3 regions of the Sphingobacterium sp. WM genome follow, and region 1 is predicted to be linked to each of the others. Evidence: riboswitches for the same ligand, from Rfam matches in the RefSeq annotation. Region 1 holds a riboswitch; each other region holds the start of a gene.
The links. A riboswitch is a leader RNA that binds a small molecule or an ion and turns the genes downstream of it on or off. The one in region 1 is predicted to bind S-adenosylmethionine.
Positions count from the first base shown of each region.

Region 2: another riboswitch for S-adenosylmethionine. It lies ahead of PZ892_RS11890 (hypothetical protein); the one in region 1 lies ahead of metE (5-methyltetrahydropteroyltriglutamate--homocysteine S-methyltransferase).
Region 3: another riboswitch for S-adenosylmethionine. It lies ahead of PZ892_RS05725 (O-acetylhomoserine aminocarboxypropyltransferase/cysteine synthase); the one in region 1 lies ahead of metE (5-methyltetrahydropteroyltriglutamate--homocysteine S-methyltransferase).

Region 1 covers NZ_CP120709.1:3,492,949-3,499,176, forward strand. Annotated here, with positions in the region: gene PZ892_RS14935 (HAMP domain-containing sensor histidine kinase) at 110-1,981, shown strand; gene PZ892_RS14940 (response regulator transcription factor) at 1,997-2,686, shown strand; SAM riboswitch class I at 2,921-3,019, shown strand; gene metE (5-methyltetrahydropteroyltriglutamate--homocysteine S-methyltransferase) at 3,091-5,400, shown strand; gene PZ892_RS14950 (hypothetical protein) at 5,568-5,750, shown strand; gene PZ892_RS14955 (DUF4833 domain-containing protein) at 5,816-6,228, shown strand, end outside.
Region 2 covers NZ_CP120709.1:2,777,788-2,784,015, forward strand. Annotated here, with positions in the region: gene PZ892_RS11880 (transglycosylase domain-containing protein) at 1-1,867, opposite strand, end outside; gene rpoN (RNA polymerase factor sigma-54) at 2,095-3,558, shown strand; SAM-I-IV-variant riboswitch at 3,606-3,700, shown strand; gene PZ892_RS11890 (hypothetical protein) at 3,761-4,024, shown strand; gene PZ892_RS11895 (DUF2891 domain-containing protein) at 4,086-5,198, opposite strand; gene PZ892_RS11900 (DUF937 domain-containing protein) at 5,265-5,939, shown strand; gene PZ892_RS11905 (low specificity L-threonine aldolase) at 6,099-6,228, shown strand, end outside.
Region 3 covers NZ_CP120709.1:1,345,610-1,351,837, forward strand. Annotated here, with positions in the region: gene metX (homoserine O-acetyltransferase) at 1-167, opposite strand, end outside; gene PZ892_RS05725 (O-acetylhomoserine aminocarboxypropyltransferase/cysteine synthase) at 212-1,519, opposite strand; SAM riboswitch class I at 1,768-1,881, opposite strand; gene PZ892_RS05730 (hypothetical protein) at 2,136-2,567, opposite strand; gene dapA (4-hydroxy-tetrahydrodipicolinate synthase) at 2,658-3,536, opposite strand; gene ligA (NAD-dependent DNA ligase LigA) at 3,566-5,584, opposite strand; gene PZ892_RS05745 (glycosyltransferase family 2 protein) at 5,708-6,228, opposite strand, start outside.

The DNA of each region.
Region 1 (6,228 bases):
ATAATTCTATAACAAAACAAATCCATTTCTGCTAAAAAAGCTAAAATTTCGCTGTTAAAATGTGTTAAATGAGAAAATTAGCTGTTTTCCCTTATTACTTTTGTAACAAATGAAGAAAAGAAGTATTGCATTGATTATTTGGCTGATGTCCATTGCGCTTATAGGTGTAATGGCTATGCAATATTATTTTGTGCGGGAGTCCTTTATCAAGGAGTCAAAATTATTCGATGAGGAGGTTAAAGCCTCCCTATCAGCAGTAGCCAACAAAATCGAACGCCAAGAGATCTATGATTTTGCTAGGGAACAAGAACGTCTGAATCAGGAGAAGTTTAGAATTGATCAGGAAAGAATTCAGAAGAATGAAAAAATACTAGCGCTTCAGTTAAGTTATCAGGATAGTATCAAAACCTTGCAAAGAAGAGCTTTTGCACATACGACCCACTTCAATTATCTAGAGCGTCAATTAAATCAGCAATTCCCAGCTGTCCCCATTAGTAATGAGTTCTACGAGACCTATTTACGAAGGAAAGATTATAAACATTTAGTCAGAATCACTCTAGAACAGGGGCTTACATCTGATAACACCATTGGTGAATTCACGAATGTTGAGGCCATAAAAGTTATTCCAAGGGTGGCTCAGAAGGATGATAGTACTCGGTATTTAATTCCAGTATTTTCACCTCCAGCTACGGAAGCCATTGCCTATCAAATCCGAACATTACCTCCAAGAATTGACTCGAGATCCATTGGGAAAATTGAGGAATTGGAGATCAAACTAAATAATTTAAGAAATCAGAAGTTAACAGAAGCTGCTACCCTATACGATACGATTGCTATTTTAGGTGGCAAAAAAAGCTCTGTCATTGCTGATGTGGCCATGGGTATGGAATTATCCAAAAGACCCTTGGCAGAACGTATCAATGGAAAAAAGACGGTGAAATTATTGATTCATGAGCTTTCTGAGCGCGGGATAAAATCATCCTTCGTCATGGAAATCAAGGATTTCAATAAGATGCCGGTATTTCAGGGGGTGTATCAATTCAATAACGAAGAGTTAAAGGAGGTTAGCAACCCATTGATCTATACAGCAAGATTATTCCAAGGAGACCGAGGCAATGCGCCGGGTGAATTAAGTATTCACTTCCCAAATAAAGGCGGGATTATTGCGGAAACCATGGGATATTGGTTATTCCCGACCATCTTGGCCTTGCTTGCTCTATTGATTGGATGTTTCGCTTATACCCTGAGCATTATCTTCAAGCAAAAGAAGATTTCCGAAATGAAAACGGATTTCATCAACAATATGACGCATGAGTTTAAAACTCCGGTGGCTACTATTATGATCGCGAGTGAGTCCTTGCGGGATCCGGAAATTTCGGCTGATGGCAAAAGGGTAAATAAACTCGCAAATATCATTTATGATGAGAATGTCAGATTGGGTTCTCATATTGAAAGGGTTTTGAATATTGCGCGTTTAGAAAAGGAAAACTTGAAAATTGAACGCGTCAATGTTTATATCAACTCTCTGGCGAATGCCGTTTTGGAGAGTATGCGCCTGCAAATGGATAAGGCAGAAGGAACCTTGAATATCGACTTGGCTGCAGTTAATGACTTGGTGGTTGGAGATGAACTTCACCTATCCAATGTCATGTTTAATTTGGTTGATAACGCAATTAAATACTCTCAAGAAAAACCAGAAATCACTTTCAAGACTTTTAATAGAGGGAACAACATTGTAATCTCCGTTGCAGATAAAGGAATGGGGATGACCAAGGATCAACAAGAAAAGATTTTTGATCAATTTTATAGGATTCCTACGGGAAATATTCACAACGTAAAAGGCTTTGGACTAGGCCTAAGTTATGTCAATGATATCATCAAAAGACTAAACGGCAAAATATCAGTTAAAAGCGAAAAAGATAAAGGCACACAATTTGAAGTAACTCTTCCTTTGAAGGACGCCTCCAAGGAAGTAGCATAATAAATAAAAGAAATTATGAATCAAAAGATATTATTAGCAGAAGATGATCCTAATTTGGGCGAGTTATTAAAGGATTACCTAGAACTAAAGGGTAAATTCGATGTGGTATTATGTAAGGATGGTCAAGAAGGTATGGATGCCTTCAGAAAAGAGGAATTTGATCTTTGTATCCTAGACGTCATGATGCCCAAGAAAGACGGCTTTTCATTAGGAAAGGATATTCGAAAAATAAATCAAACAGTTCCTATCATCTACGCGACAGCAAAGGGAATGATGGAAGATAAAACCCAGGCATTTGAATTGGGAGGTGATGATTATATCACCAAACCCTTCCGTGTGGAGGAATTATTGCTACGAATAAATGCCTTGCTCAAAAGAGCATCGAAAGATAAAGAAGAAGAAGTTTCTGATAAATTTGAAATCGGTGATTACTTCTTCGATTATACAAGTCAGATTATTTCATTCAAGGGACAACAGCAAAAGCTTTCAACCAAAGAAGCCGAATTACTACGTCTTTTATGTTTGAAAAAGAACGATGTATTGACCCGAGAGGAAGCATTGATCAAGATCTGGCATGATGACAATTACTTTACCGGAAGAAGTATGGATGTTTTTTTAAGTAAGTTAAGAAAATATTTGAAGGAAGATCCGAATGTAGAGATTGTGAATGTCCATGGTAAAGGATATAAATTATTAGTGAGTTAATATCAGATTTTTGGGAAGAGTTCTTCTCAGAATGATTACAAAAATAAAATGAATAGGGACAAAATTAATTTTGTCCCTATTTTTTTGGTATTCCCTCTACACTATTGCTTTAGGCCAGATTATTATAGAATGGAGACATATTAAAATGGCTAATAATTTGTTTTTACTGGGGAGAAATCTCTGGTCACAAATCTTTTTTTTGCAAAATATAAATCTTATCCATAACTTAGCCACCGCTTATAGAGAAAGGCAGAGGGACTAGACCCGATGAAGCCTTAGCAACCTGTCCCTTGACAAGGTGCTACATTCTACCCCGATTGGGAAAGATAAGCTGGTTACAGGTACCTTAGTAGCCTTCTCTTAGCAAAGACTTTTTGAAACATTTTAATTTAGTAGAGATCTATATGCTATTAACAAACAATTTAGGCTACCCACGTGTGGGTGCATTCCGTGAACTGAAGAAAGCTAATGAAGCTTACTGGGCAAAGAAAATCAGCGCGGAAGAATTATTGCAGGCTGGACTGAAAATCCGTGAAAGCAATTGGAAGACTCAAAAGGATGCTGGTATCGAATTGATCCCATCAAATGATTTTTCTTTTTATGACCAAGTCCTTGACTTATCATTAACTGTTGGAGCAATTCCTGCTCGTTACAACTCCCTTTTAAACAAAATCGATCGCCAATATAACTTAGATTTATATTTCGCGATGGCACGTGGTTTCCAAGAAGATGGTGTTGATGTAACTGCTATGGAAATGACAAAGTGGTTTGATACCAACTACCACTATATCGTTCCTGAATTCGTAAAAGATCAAGAATTCAAACTTACTTCAGAGAAATTCTTAAGTGAATACAATGAAGCAAAACAATCAGGCATTGAAACAAAACCTGTTCTGATTGGTCCAATTTCTTACTTATTATTAGGTAAAGAAAAAGAAGCTGGTTTTAACCGCATCGATCTTATCGACAAATTACTTCCTGTATACGAAGAGATCCTTGGAAAACTTGCTGATGCTGGCGCACAATATGTACAAATCGATGAGCCTTTCTTGGCATTAGATATCGATGATGCTACAAAAGCACTTTACGGAAAAGTATTCGAAAAGTTAGCTGCAGCTGCTAAAGGCATCAAATTAATCGTTGCTACTTACTTCGAGGCATTAGGAAACAACGAAGATATCGCTGTAAACCTTCCTGTGCATGCGTTACACCTTGACTTAGTTCGTGGTGAAAACCAACTTGACACTATATTATCCAAAGTTCCTGCATCATTAACTCTTTCATTAGGAGTTGTTGAAGGCCGTAACATTTGGAAAAATGACTATGAAAACTCATTGAAAAAAATCAAACAAGCCGTTGATGCTTTAGGAAAAGACCGTGTTTGGGTTGCTCCTTCTTCATCATTATTGCATGTTCCATTTGATTTAGACAATGAAAACAATGAAGAATCTTTACCTGCTGAAGTGAAAAACTGGTTAGCATTCGCTAAACAAAAATTAGCTGAAGTAAAAGACTTAGCAGTATTAGCTGAGGGTGAAGTAGATGCGGAAACTCAAAAACGTTTTGAAGCAAACAAAGATGCTGCTGAAAGCCGTCGTACTTCTCCATTGATCCACAAACCAGAAGTAAAAAACAGAGTTAGCAACATCACTGATGAAGATGCTAAACGTACTTCTACTTTCAATGCTCGTAAAGAAGCTCAACAAGCTAAATTCAACCTTCCTGGATTTGCAACTACAACAATCGGTTCATTCCCACAAACGAAAGATGTTCGTAAATGGAGAGCTGACTTGAAAAAAGGTGCTATTTCTCAAGAGGAATACGATAAAGAAATCGCTGCTGAAACTGAAAGAACTATTCGTTTACAAGAAGATCTAGACATCGATGTATTAGTACATGGTGAGTTCGAACGTAATGACATGGTTGAGTATTTCGGTGAGCAATTAGCTGGATACGCATTCACGCAAAATGGATGGGTTCAATCATACGGTTCTCGTTGTGTAAAACCTCCAATTATTTTTGGTGATGTTTACCGTCCTGAAGACATGACTGTTCGTTGGTCTGCATATGCGCAATCATTGACTAACCGTCCTGTAAAAGGAATGTTGACAGGTCCAGTTACGATTTTACAATGGTCATTCGTACGTAACGACCAACCTCGTTCAACAACAACTTACCAAATTGCATTAGCAATCTTGGATGAAGTTCAAGCATTGGAAAAAGCAGGTATCAAAATCATCCAAATTGATGAGCCGGCAATTCGTGAGGGTCTTCCATTACGTAAAGCTGATCAGCAAGAATACTTGGATTGGGCAGTTCGTGCATTCCGTGTTTCTTCTTCAAATGTTGATGATGATACGCAGATCCACACACACATGTGTTACTCTGAATTCAACGATATTATCCAAGATATCGCAGCAATGGATGCCGATGTAATTACCATTGAGACTTCACGTTCTCAAATGGAATTATTAGATGCATTTGCTGACTTTAAATATCCTAACGATATCGGTCCTGGGGTATATGATATCCACTCTCCTCGTGTTCCTAGCACAGAAGAAATGGTTAACTTATTACGTAAAGCTAAAGCTGTAGTTCCTGCAGAGCAATTATGGGTAAACCCTGACTGTGGTTTGAAAACTCGTGCTTGGCCAGAAACTAAAGCAGCATTAGAATCAATGGTAGAAGCTGCCAAAATTTTAAGAGCTGAATAAGTATTATAAAATATAAACTACGAAGGCCGAGCTAAATTAGCTCGGCCTTCTCATTTTATCGAATCAACTCTTTCCAAAAAAGGGATAAAATCTGCAAAAATCTTATCTGGAGTTAGGATAAACCAAACTTTTATGACTTCTTATTGTTTAGTAAAATAAAAAGAACTATGAACAGATATATTGGATTTTTAGCACTCGCATTGACAACATCACTTTTTAGTAGTTGTTCATTGATAGAAGGGATTTTTAAAGCCGGAATGTGGTGGGGAATTATATTAGTTGTAGGGGCAGTCGTTTTGGTGATTTGGTTAATTTCAAAACTATTCGGAGGACGTGGAGGAACAAATTAATCCTTAACTTAAATTTCATTATCAATTAATGCGAATATCAGTAACTTCCCATCAAAATTACTAGGATGACCAAGTTCATTTTGATATTACTGATATTCGTTAGTACCCACATTGCTTTTGCCCAAGAAGGGTATCCAAAGCCAACCGACAAAACTGGCCTTTTATTCTACATTCAGCATAATCGCGGAAAAAACACCTTTATCTATGCATTAAACCGTTTGGAGAACAATAAACTGGATGAGGATAATCCTATTAAAGTTTACCGCCAAATATTTGATAAGAATGGGGAAATCAAGCCTCTATCGGTTATTCAAAAGAACTTTGCCTATGGTATTGAATCAATTCCTGTCAACAAGAATCGATATGAGGCATCCATAGTATCCCTACCTAGTCAAAAATTTTATCTCAATATTCCCAGTAAGGGCAATCCTTATGTGGAAACCACGGTTAATGGGGTTCAACTTAAAGTCAATCGAAT
Region 2 (6,228 bases), 720 kb from region 1:
TTGTTCCTCTTAACATGTAACCCATCAACCAAGCATTTTCTTCGGTGATAGCTTGTTTGGTGGAGGTTTTAAATTCCGCCAACACTTTCCCATCCTTATCTTCGATCCTTGACACCAAAACCGGTTCAGTTCTCTTCCCTTCATTCATAAAGGTACTGTAGCCTCGCACCATTTCAAATACCGAAACATCATTAGACCCCAATCCTACCGATGGAACAGACTCTAGCTTACTATCAATACCACATTTATGAGCCATCTCAACTACCTTGTCCCAGCCCACCGTTTCGGTGATTTGAGCAGTAACCGTATTTAAAGAACGAGCCATTGCATGTCTTAGCGACATTTCACTATGAGAAAATGACCAGTCCGCATTTTTAGGTTCCCAAATTTCATGTTCACCCTTATTATTGATAAACTCAATTTTCACAGGTTTATCAGTGTATTTATCACATGGAGCCATCCCAGATTCTAATGCCGCAGCATAAGCAAATGGTTTAAACGTAGATCCAGCTTGTCTTTTAGCTTGGTTAACATGGTCAAATTTATAGTAGTCATGGTTAATACCACCAATCCATACTTTAATATCCCCATTATATGGATCCATTACCATCATTCCGGTATTTAGCATCGTTAAATAATGCTTCAAGGAGTCCATGGTGGAATAATCAACTTTTTCCATTCCATCCCAGGTAAAGACTTCCATGCTTTTTTTCTTATTCAGTTCTTCAAAAACCTTAGCTTCATCATTGAATTTTTTCATCAATGAAGCATAAATAGGAAGTTTTTTCGCATGATCTTCCAGGAAGTTAGGAATTACATTTCCTTCTTTATCGCGCCAAGGCAGATCATTCCCCCAAACATTATCCAAACGTTGTTGAAGTTCCTTCATCTTGGCTGAAACCACGGTTTCTGCAATCTTTTGCATTCTAGAGTCGATGGTGGTATAGATTTTCAAGCCACTAGTATAGATATCGATTTCATTATCTTCCGCCCACTTCTCTAACCATTTCTCGACTGCAGTTCTCAAATACGAATCATTGGAGTTTCGGATTTCCTGATTATTCAAGTTCAAACCCAAGGAGTCTTTACTCAATTTATCTACTTCTTCTTTCTTTAAATAACCCTCCTTACTCATCTGGTTTAGAACGACATTTCTACGTTGAAGGGCATTTTTAGGATTCCGGATTGGGTTATAGAGGGTTGTACCTTTGAGCATACCAACCAATACGGCAGCTTCATTGACAGAGATTTCACTTGGTAATTTATCAAAATAGCGAACAGAAGCAGATTTAATTCCGTAGGCGTTATTGCTAAAAGAAACAGTATTCAAGTACATGGTTAGGATTTCTTCCTTACTGTATTTACTTTCCAGCTTAAAGGCAGTCATCCATTCTTTATATTTGGTCACAAGTAGTCCGACCCCGGGGATTTTACCTAGGAGACCTTGAGCGTCTTTATATCGTGTTTTGTACAGGTTTTTGGCAAGTTGTTGAGTAATTGTACTGGCACCGCGGTCGCTTCCACTCAAAGTGGAGAACACCCCACCAAATAAACCAATAAAATCTACCCCATGATGTTTTCTAAAACGAACATCCTCAGTAGCAATCAGGGCATTAACAATATTAGGGGAAATACTATCGTAAGGTACAGGGTCGCGGTCCTGCTTGTAGTAACGACCAAGTAATACGGAATCGGCGGTAAATAATTCAGAAGAGACGTTTAATTCGGGCAACAATATTTCCTTCTTCGTAGGTGATGATCCGAACAATCCTAAGAAGTTTATTTGAACCGCACAAGTGAATAAGATAATAAAGTAAATAACAATCAGTGCGATACGCAAAAATTTGTTCCGGACACGTTTAAACATACGGTAAATATGAACAAAACTTTGGAAAAAATCATAGCAATTCGCTCAAAAATGAAGCTTAGAACGAAAATTAACGAAATTTAACAAATGTATTTTTTGGTTTTTAAGTAGGCTGTTTTTCCGGCATTTATATTAGCAAAAACTGTACCTAAAAATTCTTTTGTTGCTTACATTCTTATCAAATTGAATATTATTCCCTATTTTTACCTGACTTATTAATCGGGGACATGTTAAAACAAACATTACAACAAAAATTATTACAGAAACTTTCACCGCAACAAATTCAATTTATCAAATTGCTTCAGGTACCTACTGTTTCATTAGATGCACGGATCAAGGAGGAACTTGAAGAGAACCCTGCTTTGGAAGATGGAAGTTTGACTAACATGAATGAACCGGTTGAGGAGTATCCTGACAAGGATCCTGATGATGACTTCAATATGGAAGACAACAGCTATGACGATGAGTTTAGCGTGGATGAATACATACAAGAAGATGATTATAAGGACTATGGCGGTGGCTATGACCATGATGATGACGAAGGGAAAAAGGAGATTCCTATTGCCGTTCAGGATTCATTCTTTGAGAACCTACAGAATCAGCTAGACCTCTTGGCGCTATCGGACAAGGATTATGTTCTTGGTCAACAAATCATTGGCTCATTAGATGATGATGGCTACTTAAGAAGACCTATTCTATCCTTAATCGATGACCTTGCATTTTCACAGAACGTCATTGTCGAAGAAGATGAAGTTGAGGAGATGCTGAAGATTGTACAATCCTTTGATCCTCCAGGAATTGGCGCAAGAAACCTTCAGGAATGCTTAGCTATCCAATTACGTAAGAAAGACCAGACTAATCCGATCATTCAACAGGCGATGCAAGTTGTTGAGAATTATCTGGATGAATTCACCAAAAAACATTACGATAAAATCGAAAAGCAACTTGGGGTAAATTCCGAGGAGTTAAAAGAGATCGTAAATGAAATATTAAAGCTTAACCCAAAACCGGGAGACTCAGGTGCTGTTGCTGGAAAGCAATTACAGATTATTCCGGATTTCCATATTTCAAATAATGATGGTGTCCTGCACCTCACTCTTAATGGACGTAACGCCCCAGAATTAAGGGTATCCCGCTCCTACCAGGAGATGTTTGAGCATTATGAAAAAGCGGAGAAAAACGACAAAAAAATGCGTGAAGCAGTTCAATTTGTAAAACAAAAACTGGATTCAGCAAAATGGTTTATCGATGCTATCAAACAAAGACAACAAACCCTATTGAAAACCATGAACGCAATCATGGAATATCAATATGATTATTTCCTAACCGGAGATGACAGAATGCTGAAGCCAATGATTTTAAAGGACATAGCCGACAAAATCGAAATGGATATTTCAACTGTTTCGCGGGTTGCAAACTCTAAATATGTGCAAACGGAATTTGGCACATTCTTATTAAAATCATTCTTCTCCGAAGCTATTCAAACAGAATCAGGTGAAGAGGTTTCCAACAAGGAAGTCAAGAAGATTTTGGAGGAATGTATTGCAAACGAAGATAAGAGAAAGCCTTTGGCAGACGAAAAGCTGACTGAAATTCTGAAAGAAAAGGGTTATTCGATTGCACGTCGTACGGTTGCGAAATATAGGGAAGCGATGAACATCCCTGTGGCACGTCTAAGAAAAGAATTATAGAATTTTCAAAAATTTTCTTGCATAATAAAATATAATCTACTAAGTTTGTAGAGTATTCAGAATTGCGTAAGCAATACCAACCGAGTGGGAGTCACCGCGGTGGTAAATCGATACGGGCGAGCAGCCAAAATAAACGAATCTTGCAAGGTCCAATAGACGTCTCTGAATGCAATTATGGTTAAACACTTTAAACATTAATTGTATGTCCAACACAACAAAACCCTTACATCAACATTTAGTGGAGAAATTCCACCATTATTCCAACAATGAATTGGTCATTTTGAACAATGACTTGGTGAATTCCAATTGGGGAACCAACAAAACTGCCTTTAGGACTGCCCTATTGAGCACCTTGTCCAATCGCGGAATAGACCTTTCAGCAATCATCAGTACTGAAGATGGATTTACCCAAATTCAAAGAGTTCCTGTAAAATTATCTGAGAATAAACTAATTCCTATTTGTTAAAGCAATAGTAAACATTGAGATGAGAAAATAAAATTCTCATCTCAATGTTCTATTTCATAAGCTATTTATTCAATACGTTAATTGCGTACAAAGCAAATGTTCCCAACCAATGACTTCCCATATAATCATCTTCCTTGCTTAGGTTTTTAATAGAAAAATTAAAATGTTCTACCGCATTTGCTTGAAGATGTTCCAAGCTTGGATCCATTTTGGAGATTCCAGATAAACATGCAGCGCGACTATAGTTCAATCCATCCAAATGAACCAATTTTCCATCTGTTCTATCTTTTACAATTGCTGGATTCAATTCAAACTTTTGGCTGAATAAATCGGGCATAAACTCTTTCAACCAGTTCATATAAGTAGTTTTATCCATTATTTTACTCATTAGGAATGCTTCCTCCAAACATGGAGATAGGAAATCATAACCACTTGGCTCATAAGCTAAATCACAATTTCTATCAGCTTGGAATAGACGGGTAGAATTTTCTTTGATGGCTTTTATGAATTCCTCGTTCCCGACGGTATTGGCATAATCCAAGGATAAGGATAAGCTAAAGGCAGAATTATCATGTTGACCAGCTCGGATTGGGTAAACAAGTTTAGGTAGGTACTCAATATATTTTGAAACCAATAAATCGACCAAAGGTTGTAGGTTAGTTTTCCACCTTTTAGCATCCTGATCTTCCCAGTTGTACAATTCTTCCTGAAGTTTAAATAACCAAGCCCATCCATAAGTTCTTTCAAAGCTTAAATTATTCTTATCATTGAAAAAAGCTATTTCAGTGGCTACATTTTCGGCTGTGATATGATCATTCAAGACCTTTCGCATAGTCCCTTCCTTATCCAATTCAGGGAATTGCTTTAAAAGTTTAATTACCGACCAGTATCCATGTACGGAGGAGTGCCAATCAAAACAACCATAGAACACCGGTCTAAGTTTTTTAGGGGATTTCAGGTCAGAATCCGAACCTAGAACTTGGCCTAATTTATTTGGATATTCAACTGGGATACAATGCGTTGGCATATCATATATAATCTTCGCGAGATCAGGAGATAATGTTACATTTTCATATTTCTTTCCTTCAGGGTTTTCCCTGGTTTTAGACTCATTAGAACAGCTTATTAGAAGTAAGGCTACACCCACAAGGATGTTTAGACATATTTTTTTCATACTAGTAAAATTGGCAATATATTTGAGTTATAAAAATAACATTTATAAACTATAACAATCTACAGTATGAACATTAGTGATTTAATTTCAGGAAGTATTGGTTCCCAAGCTACTGAAGGGATATCTGAAAAATTAGGACTAGACAAGAATCAAACGCAATGGGTAGTTTCGGCTGCAATTCCGTTAATGATGTCGGCATTAAATTACAATGCACAGAAAAGTCCTGAACAAGCTCAAGGCATTCAAAACGCATTAGACTCACATTCAGGAGGGATTTTTGATAATCTAGCAGGATTATTCAATCAAGGACCTACTGAAGACGAAGATAAAATTGTGAACCATATTTTCGGAAAGAACACCGAAACGGTTAAGCAATCCCTTTCTGAGAAATCGGGAATTAGCATTGGAAAAATTGGTGGTATATTGGCCCTTTTAGCGCCATTAGTAATGGGTTATTTGGGCAAGAAAAAACAATCTGACGGCGGTTCCTCTGGCGGCATTGGCGATTTATTGGGAAGTATTTTAGGTGGAGGATCTTCAAACGCAGGTGCTTCCGGTGGTGGTATCGGCGATTTGATTGGAAGTGTATTGGGTGCTGGATCTTCAAATTCAACCGGTAATGCACAACCAAATATTGGAGGCGGATTAGGGGATTTAGTTGGGCAATTCTTTGATCAGAAAAATGACAATAATGCCAAAGGAAGTATTTTAGATAGCCTGGCAGGCATGTTTGGAAAATAAGCACAGAAAACATATCTCTTAAAGGATTGATCATCACGAACAATCCTTTTTTATTTTTAGGGATATTCCATTCCTTTAAAGCGTAAAATTTCCGCCTTTTAAACTCTCAATCCTTAAAGATTTCAATTTTCGAATTCCAAAAACGATTATATTTACCCTATGGAATTAAAAATTAGCTTCAAGAATGATTATTCAGAAGGAGCACATCCCAATATTCTAAATCTACTTTTAAAAACCAATCTAGACCAAGAGGCAGGTTATGGCGATGATAAATTAAGTAAGGCTGCGA
Region 3 (6,228 bases), 2.1 Mb from region 1:
CAGTCAAATACATCTGAATTAGCAGTCAAAGCATGACAAACCCATATCACATTGGATTTATCTTCGTTTAGCTCTCCATAACTATGGTAAGCTATCTGTAGATTTGCCAGTTTTTTCCCGCTTTCTAATTCGAAGTCTTGGCTATATCCGAAAGTCTTTACACTCATTCTATTAAATTATCTTCCTCCATAAAAATTAAATAAGGCCCCCCTTATTTAATTTTGTCAAATGCTTGTGCTAGATCAGCTTTAATGTCATCAATATGTTCAATACCAACTGACAATCTCAATTGACCTGGTTCTACACCTGCTTTTTTCTGTGCCTCAGCACTTAATTGTTGGTGGGTGGTTGCTGCTGGGTGAATGATCAATGTCTTCGCATCCCCAACATTCGCCAGATGGCTAATCAATTCCAACGAATCAATAAACTCATTAGCTTTATCAACTCCACCTTTTACTGTAAATGAAAGAACCGCCCCATATCCATTTTTCAAATATTTCTGAGCATTTTGATGATATGGATGGTTTTTCAAACCTGGATAGCTTACATGCTCCACTTGTGGATGCGCATCTAACCATTGTGCGATTTCTAAAGTATTGTCCACATGACGTTGAACTCTTAATGATAAAGTCTCTAAACCTTGAACCAATAAAAATGAATTAAATGGAGATAGGGCAGGGCCGAAATCTCTCAATCCTTCAACTCTCGCACGGATAGCAAATTGGATGTTTCCAAATGGACCATCTTCGCCAAATACATCTGAAAATACTAAACCATGATAACCTTCTGATGGTTCTGAAAATTGCTTGAATTTACCATTACCCCAGTTGTAGTTACCACCATCGATAATAACACCACCGATACTTGTACCATGTCCACCAATCCATTTGGTTGCTGATTCTACTACAACGTTTGCACCATGTTCCAAAGGTTTGAACAAATAACCTCCTGCACCAAATGTATTATCCACGATCAATGGTAAGTCATGTTTCTTCGCAACGGAAGCAATGCGCTCAAAGTCAGGAATATTATAGCTTGGGTTACCAATGGTTTCTACGTAGATCGCTTTGGTCTTATCGTCGATCAAGGCTTCGATTTTATCAGCATCTGATTCTTCAGCAAATCGAGCTTCGATACCTAATCTTTTGAATGATACTTTGAATTGGTTATAAGTACCACCATATAAGTTAGCTCCTGAAACAAAGTTTTCACCTGCTTCAAGGATATTTGTCAATGCAATAAATTGAGCTGCCTGGCCTGATGCAACAGCTAGTGCTGCAACACCGCCTTCTAAGGCTGCAATGCGTTTTTCAAAAACATCCGTCGTAGGATTCATGATCCGGGTATAGATGTTTCCGAATTGCTTTAATGCGAATAGGTTTGCACCATGTTCTGCATTTTCAAAAACGTATGATGAGGTTTGGTATATAGGTAATGCTCTTGAACCAGTTGTAGGGTCTACTTCTTGTCCTGCATGTACTTGCAATGTTTCAAATTTAAGATTTTTGTTTTCCGACATTTTTATGTTGATTATAGATGTTAGTAAATTGAATGATTTTTTTTATCCCTTGATTGCTTGATGATTTGGCCGACTACATGATTCCCCGCACGATAAATACCTATCGTGTAGAAATCTACAGACGGCTATCGCATTCGTGCAGCACCCGCAATACAAGAAGAAATAAATTGAATAAGTTGATTCTTTGCTGGTTTTCCAACAAGATACAATAATTCCGATTTTGAAAATTTTGAAGTCATAGTCTATTTCATTTATATGCTCCTGGGCTTTATTGCCTCGGACAGGAATTGGCACCTTTTCAATTCTTATTGAAGGTTGCCAGTGGGTCATTGAGCCAGTCTCTCGCCACTTCTTTATAAATCAAGACCATCTTTTTAGAGAGGTAATGATTAGCGTACCACTATCGAAGTACTCCGCAAATATAGTTCACGAAATTTAATTTTGCAATCTTTTTCAAAAAAGATTGTTGAAAACCTGCTAAAAGCATGTTCTTCAAGGAAATAAGTAAGGGTTAATTTTAGTGTGGAATGCCAAATAAAAAGAGCTTCAATTAATGATTGAAATATTCCATCTCATTAATTGAAGCTCCAATGCCTGGTCTTGGCATTAAATGCTTTTAAAAGCTATTTGGTTTAGCATCACGCATTTGGATGATCTTGTCCACTACATATCGCGTATTTCCTCGCCATGGAAGAACCCCGTGATACTCCTTGTAGTGTAAATCAAATGCCTTTCCGCTATTTAATTCTAACTCATGAAATACAGAATCACTTTCAATGGAGAATTCAAATTCATTGCTCGATAATCCTGTACCAGTTTTTTGCGAACGAATTCCCTCTTGGATAAGTTTTCCCTCGTAGGTCTTAAATAGATTTCCTTTTTTCACTGCGTAATTAAGAACTCCAGATTTAACACCTTCACCAAATACAAAGTAATATTTAAAGTAAACGAATCCGGCAAAGCCTAAAAATAGGACTAAAAGTAACCAGCTTATGAATTTCTTGAATTTTGAGCCTCGATTACTAGGTTGTTGGTTTGTTGTTTCCATTTTTCTTAATTCAGTTTTTATTTTGGTAACAAAAAGAATACCTAAAAATAAAAAAGGTTGGTCAATTTTCATTGCCAACCTGTTATTTTTTTATGCTAGTAGCTGCATCTCTGCATCTATTGCTTCTCTTGTCTTCGGACCGACAGGTACCAAAGGCAAGCGTACATGATCTTGTCCGATTCCTTTTTTCTCAAGAATATATTTTACACCAGCAGGATTGCCTTCCACAAAACACAGGTCAATGATTCTTAATAATTCCAAATGAATGGCCCTAGCTTCTTCAAAATTGCCCTCGCGGCATAGATGAGCTAATGCTGAAACCTTGGTCGGGTAGGCGTTTCCTACCACCGAAATAATTCCTGCAGCACCCATGGCCATCATTGGCAAAGTAACTGGATCATCCCCAGAAATTAATAGGAAACCTTTAGGCATATCCCGAAGAATTTCACTGAACTGCGCAAAATTTCCTGAAGCTTCCTTGGTCGCGATGATATTCTTAAAATCATTCGCTAAACGAACCGTTGTGGCTGCCGTCATATTGCTTCCTGTTCTTCCCGGTACATTGTACAGAATAATAGGAAGTTTTGAAGCTTCGGCAATGGCTTTATAATGTTGGTAAATACCTTCTTGTGTTGGTTTATTGTAATATGGAGATACAGAAAGAATCGCAACATAATCCAATGTTTCAAAATTCTTGATCTGCTCCACGATTTCATAGGTGTTGTTCCCACCAATACCAGCTACCAGAGGAATGCGTTTATTCACGTGTTTGGAAGTAAATTGCCACACCTTCTTTCGTTCGTCTTGAGTTAGGGTCGCTGTTTCGCCAGTGGTACCCAATGAAACTAAATAATCAATTCCACCCTCAATTTGAAAATCAATCAAATTTCCTAAAGTGTCGTAATCTACTGTGCCGTCTGCGTGAAATGGAGTTATTAATGCTACTCCCGCACCTTGAAGCTCGTTCATCGTTTATTATATATTTTGTTATTTTAATTCTATTTATTAATCATCGCCAATAATTCACTCTCGGAAATCATTGGGATTTGCAATTTTTCAGCCTTCGCTAACTTGGAAGGACCCATTTTATCTCCGGCTACCAAATAATTCAATTTAGAAGATATACTGCTGATCATCTTGCCTCCATGAGCCTCGATTAATTCAGTCAATTCTTCTCTTGAATAATCTGCAAACACGCCTGAAATTAAAAAGGTCTTCCCTGATAAGTTATCTCCAGCTAAAACAACTTCCTTCTCTTCAATCTCAAACTGAAGGCCCATGGCCTTTAATTTCTCGATCTCTTCCCAATGTTCTGGATTGACCAAGTAGGCATTGATGCTCTCGGCAATGCGTAATCCAATATCTTGGACCGAAAGTATTTCATCAACATTCGCAGATCGAATAGCATCGATATTTTTGAAATGCTGTGCAAGTTTCTTAGCAACAGTTTCTCCAATATGACGAATACCCAATCCAAATAATACCTTTTCAAAAGGCTTGCTCTTGGATTGTTCAATACCCTTTATCATATTGTCGATGGACTTTTGTCCAAATCGTTCTATGCCTACCAATTCGGACTCCCGATCTTTTAAGGTATAGATATCAGAGATTTTACGGATCAAGCCCAAACGGAAAAATGTTTCAATCGTTTCATCACCCAATCCTTGGATGTCCATCATTTTACGACCAATAAAGTGTTGTAGTTTTCCTACAATTTGAGGTTTACAACCATCTTCATTTGGACAATAATGCACGGCTTCTCCCTCTTCACGAACCAATTCTGTTCCGCATTCTGGACAGTGTGTCGGATATTCAAAAGGTTTTGCTCCTTCAGGACGTTTCTCAACATTGGCACCAATAATCTTTGGAATGATCTCGCCCCCTTTTTCTACAAAAACAGTGTCATGAACATGAAGTCCCAATCTCTCAATTTCGTTCGCATTGTGTAAGGAAGCACGTTTTACCGTGGTGCCTGCCAATAAAACGGGTTTAAGATTAGCAACTGGTGTAACTGCTCCGGTTCGACCTACCTGATAGCTGATGCTATTCAAAATGGTTTCAACCCGTTCTGCCTTAAATTTATAAGAGATTGCCCATCTCGGAGATTTCGCTGTGAAACCTAATTCCTCTTGTTGAACAAAATCATTGACTTTAATCACAATCCCATCAATCTCGTATGATAATTGATGACGGGCATCGTCCCAGTAATGGATAAATTCTAAAACCTCATCGATTGAATTACATAATTTGCTATGCTCACAAACTGGAAAACCCCAGGATTTTACCTCTTCAATACTATGCCAATGGTCATGGAAAAGCTTGTTGCGATTGTCACAATACAAAAAGTATAAAAAACAATCCAACGGTCTTTTGGCAACTTCTGCAGAATCCTGTAGCTTGATGGTCCCGGAAGCGAAGTTTCTCGGATTGGCATAGGTTTGCTCTCCGTTTTCCTCCCGCTCATTATTTAATCTTAGAAATGCAGATTTATGCATAAAGATTTCACCTCGAATATCAAAGCTCTCAGGGTAGTTTCCTTTTCTTAATTGATGCGGAATACTCCGAATGGTTTTTACATTATTGGTCACATCGTCACCTTGTGTTCCATCTCCGCGAGTTACTGCCTGGACCAATTTTCCATTCTCATAAGAAATGGAAATCGATAGTCCATCAAATTTCAATTCAGCAACATATTGAACTTGATCTCCAACTACTTTACGGACACGATTATCAAAATCCTTTAACTCCTGTTCGTTGTAGGTATTTCCTAAAGACATCATTGGCCATTTATGACGAACCGTCTGAAATCGCTGGGTGATATCACCACCTACTTTTAAAGTAGGGGAGTTAGGATCCCTAAACTCAGGATGTTGAAGTTCTAAAGCTTCTAGTTCCTTTAATTTATGATCAAAATCGTAATCAGATATAGAGGGTTGAGCCAAAACATAATATTGATAATTATATTCATTCAGCTCGCGTGTAAGTTCTGCTATTTTCGCTTGAATATCTATTGACATAGACCACGAAAATACAAAATATATTAAGGGTAAAATAATTTAAAACAACTATTTAATTAATTGCGCAAAGTGTTGCAGAACCTTGAAAATTAAACTATAAAAGATAATTCAGAACTTTAACACTTAATGGAAATTATTGTCATTCAGTTCGGAGTATTTATGGATATTATTCATGTAATAATCCCAAATAATGGAATTTTTATATTGTCCTTTCTTGTTTTCTTTCTGCTGATATTTCTTTCTCTTTTTTGCGGTTTTGAAGAAATTCATGAAGAAATATTGATGTCCTCTGCTGACTGCCCAAGCATCAGCGGATTTACCATCAAAAAGAAACTTGATTAAAGCGAATAAATCAAACCATAAGCGAATCGATATTTTCCATATCGCCGCTCCAACCGATAGGTTCTTTTGGAGCATGACTAAATTATTTCTGAAATTTAAATAGGTCTTTTGTGGGTTGCTGGTTTTTAATGTACCACCCCCGACATGGTATACCACTGAGTTCGGACAATAACCAACTTTATAGCCCATCTTTTTTAATCGCCAGCAAAGGTCGATTTCCTCAAAATGAGCAAAAAAATCCGCATCAAAGCCTTCGGCCTTATGCCATGCCTTGGATTTGATAAACAAGGCTGCACCCGTTG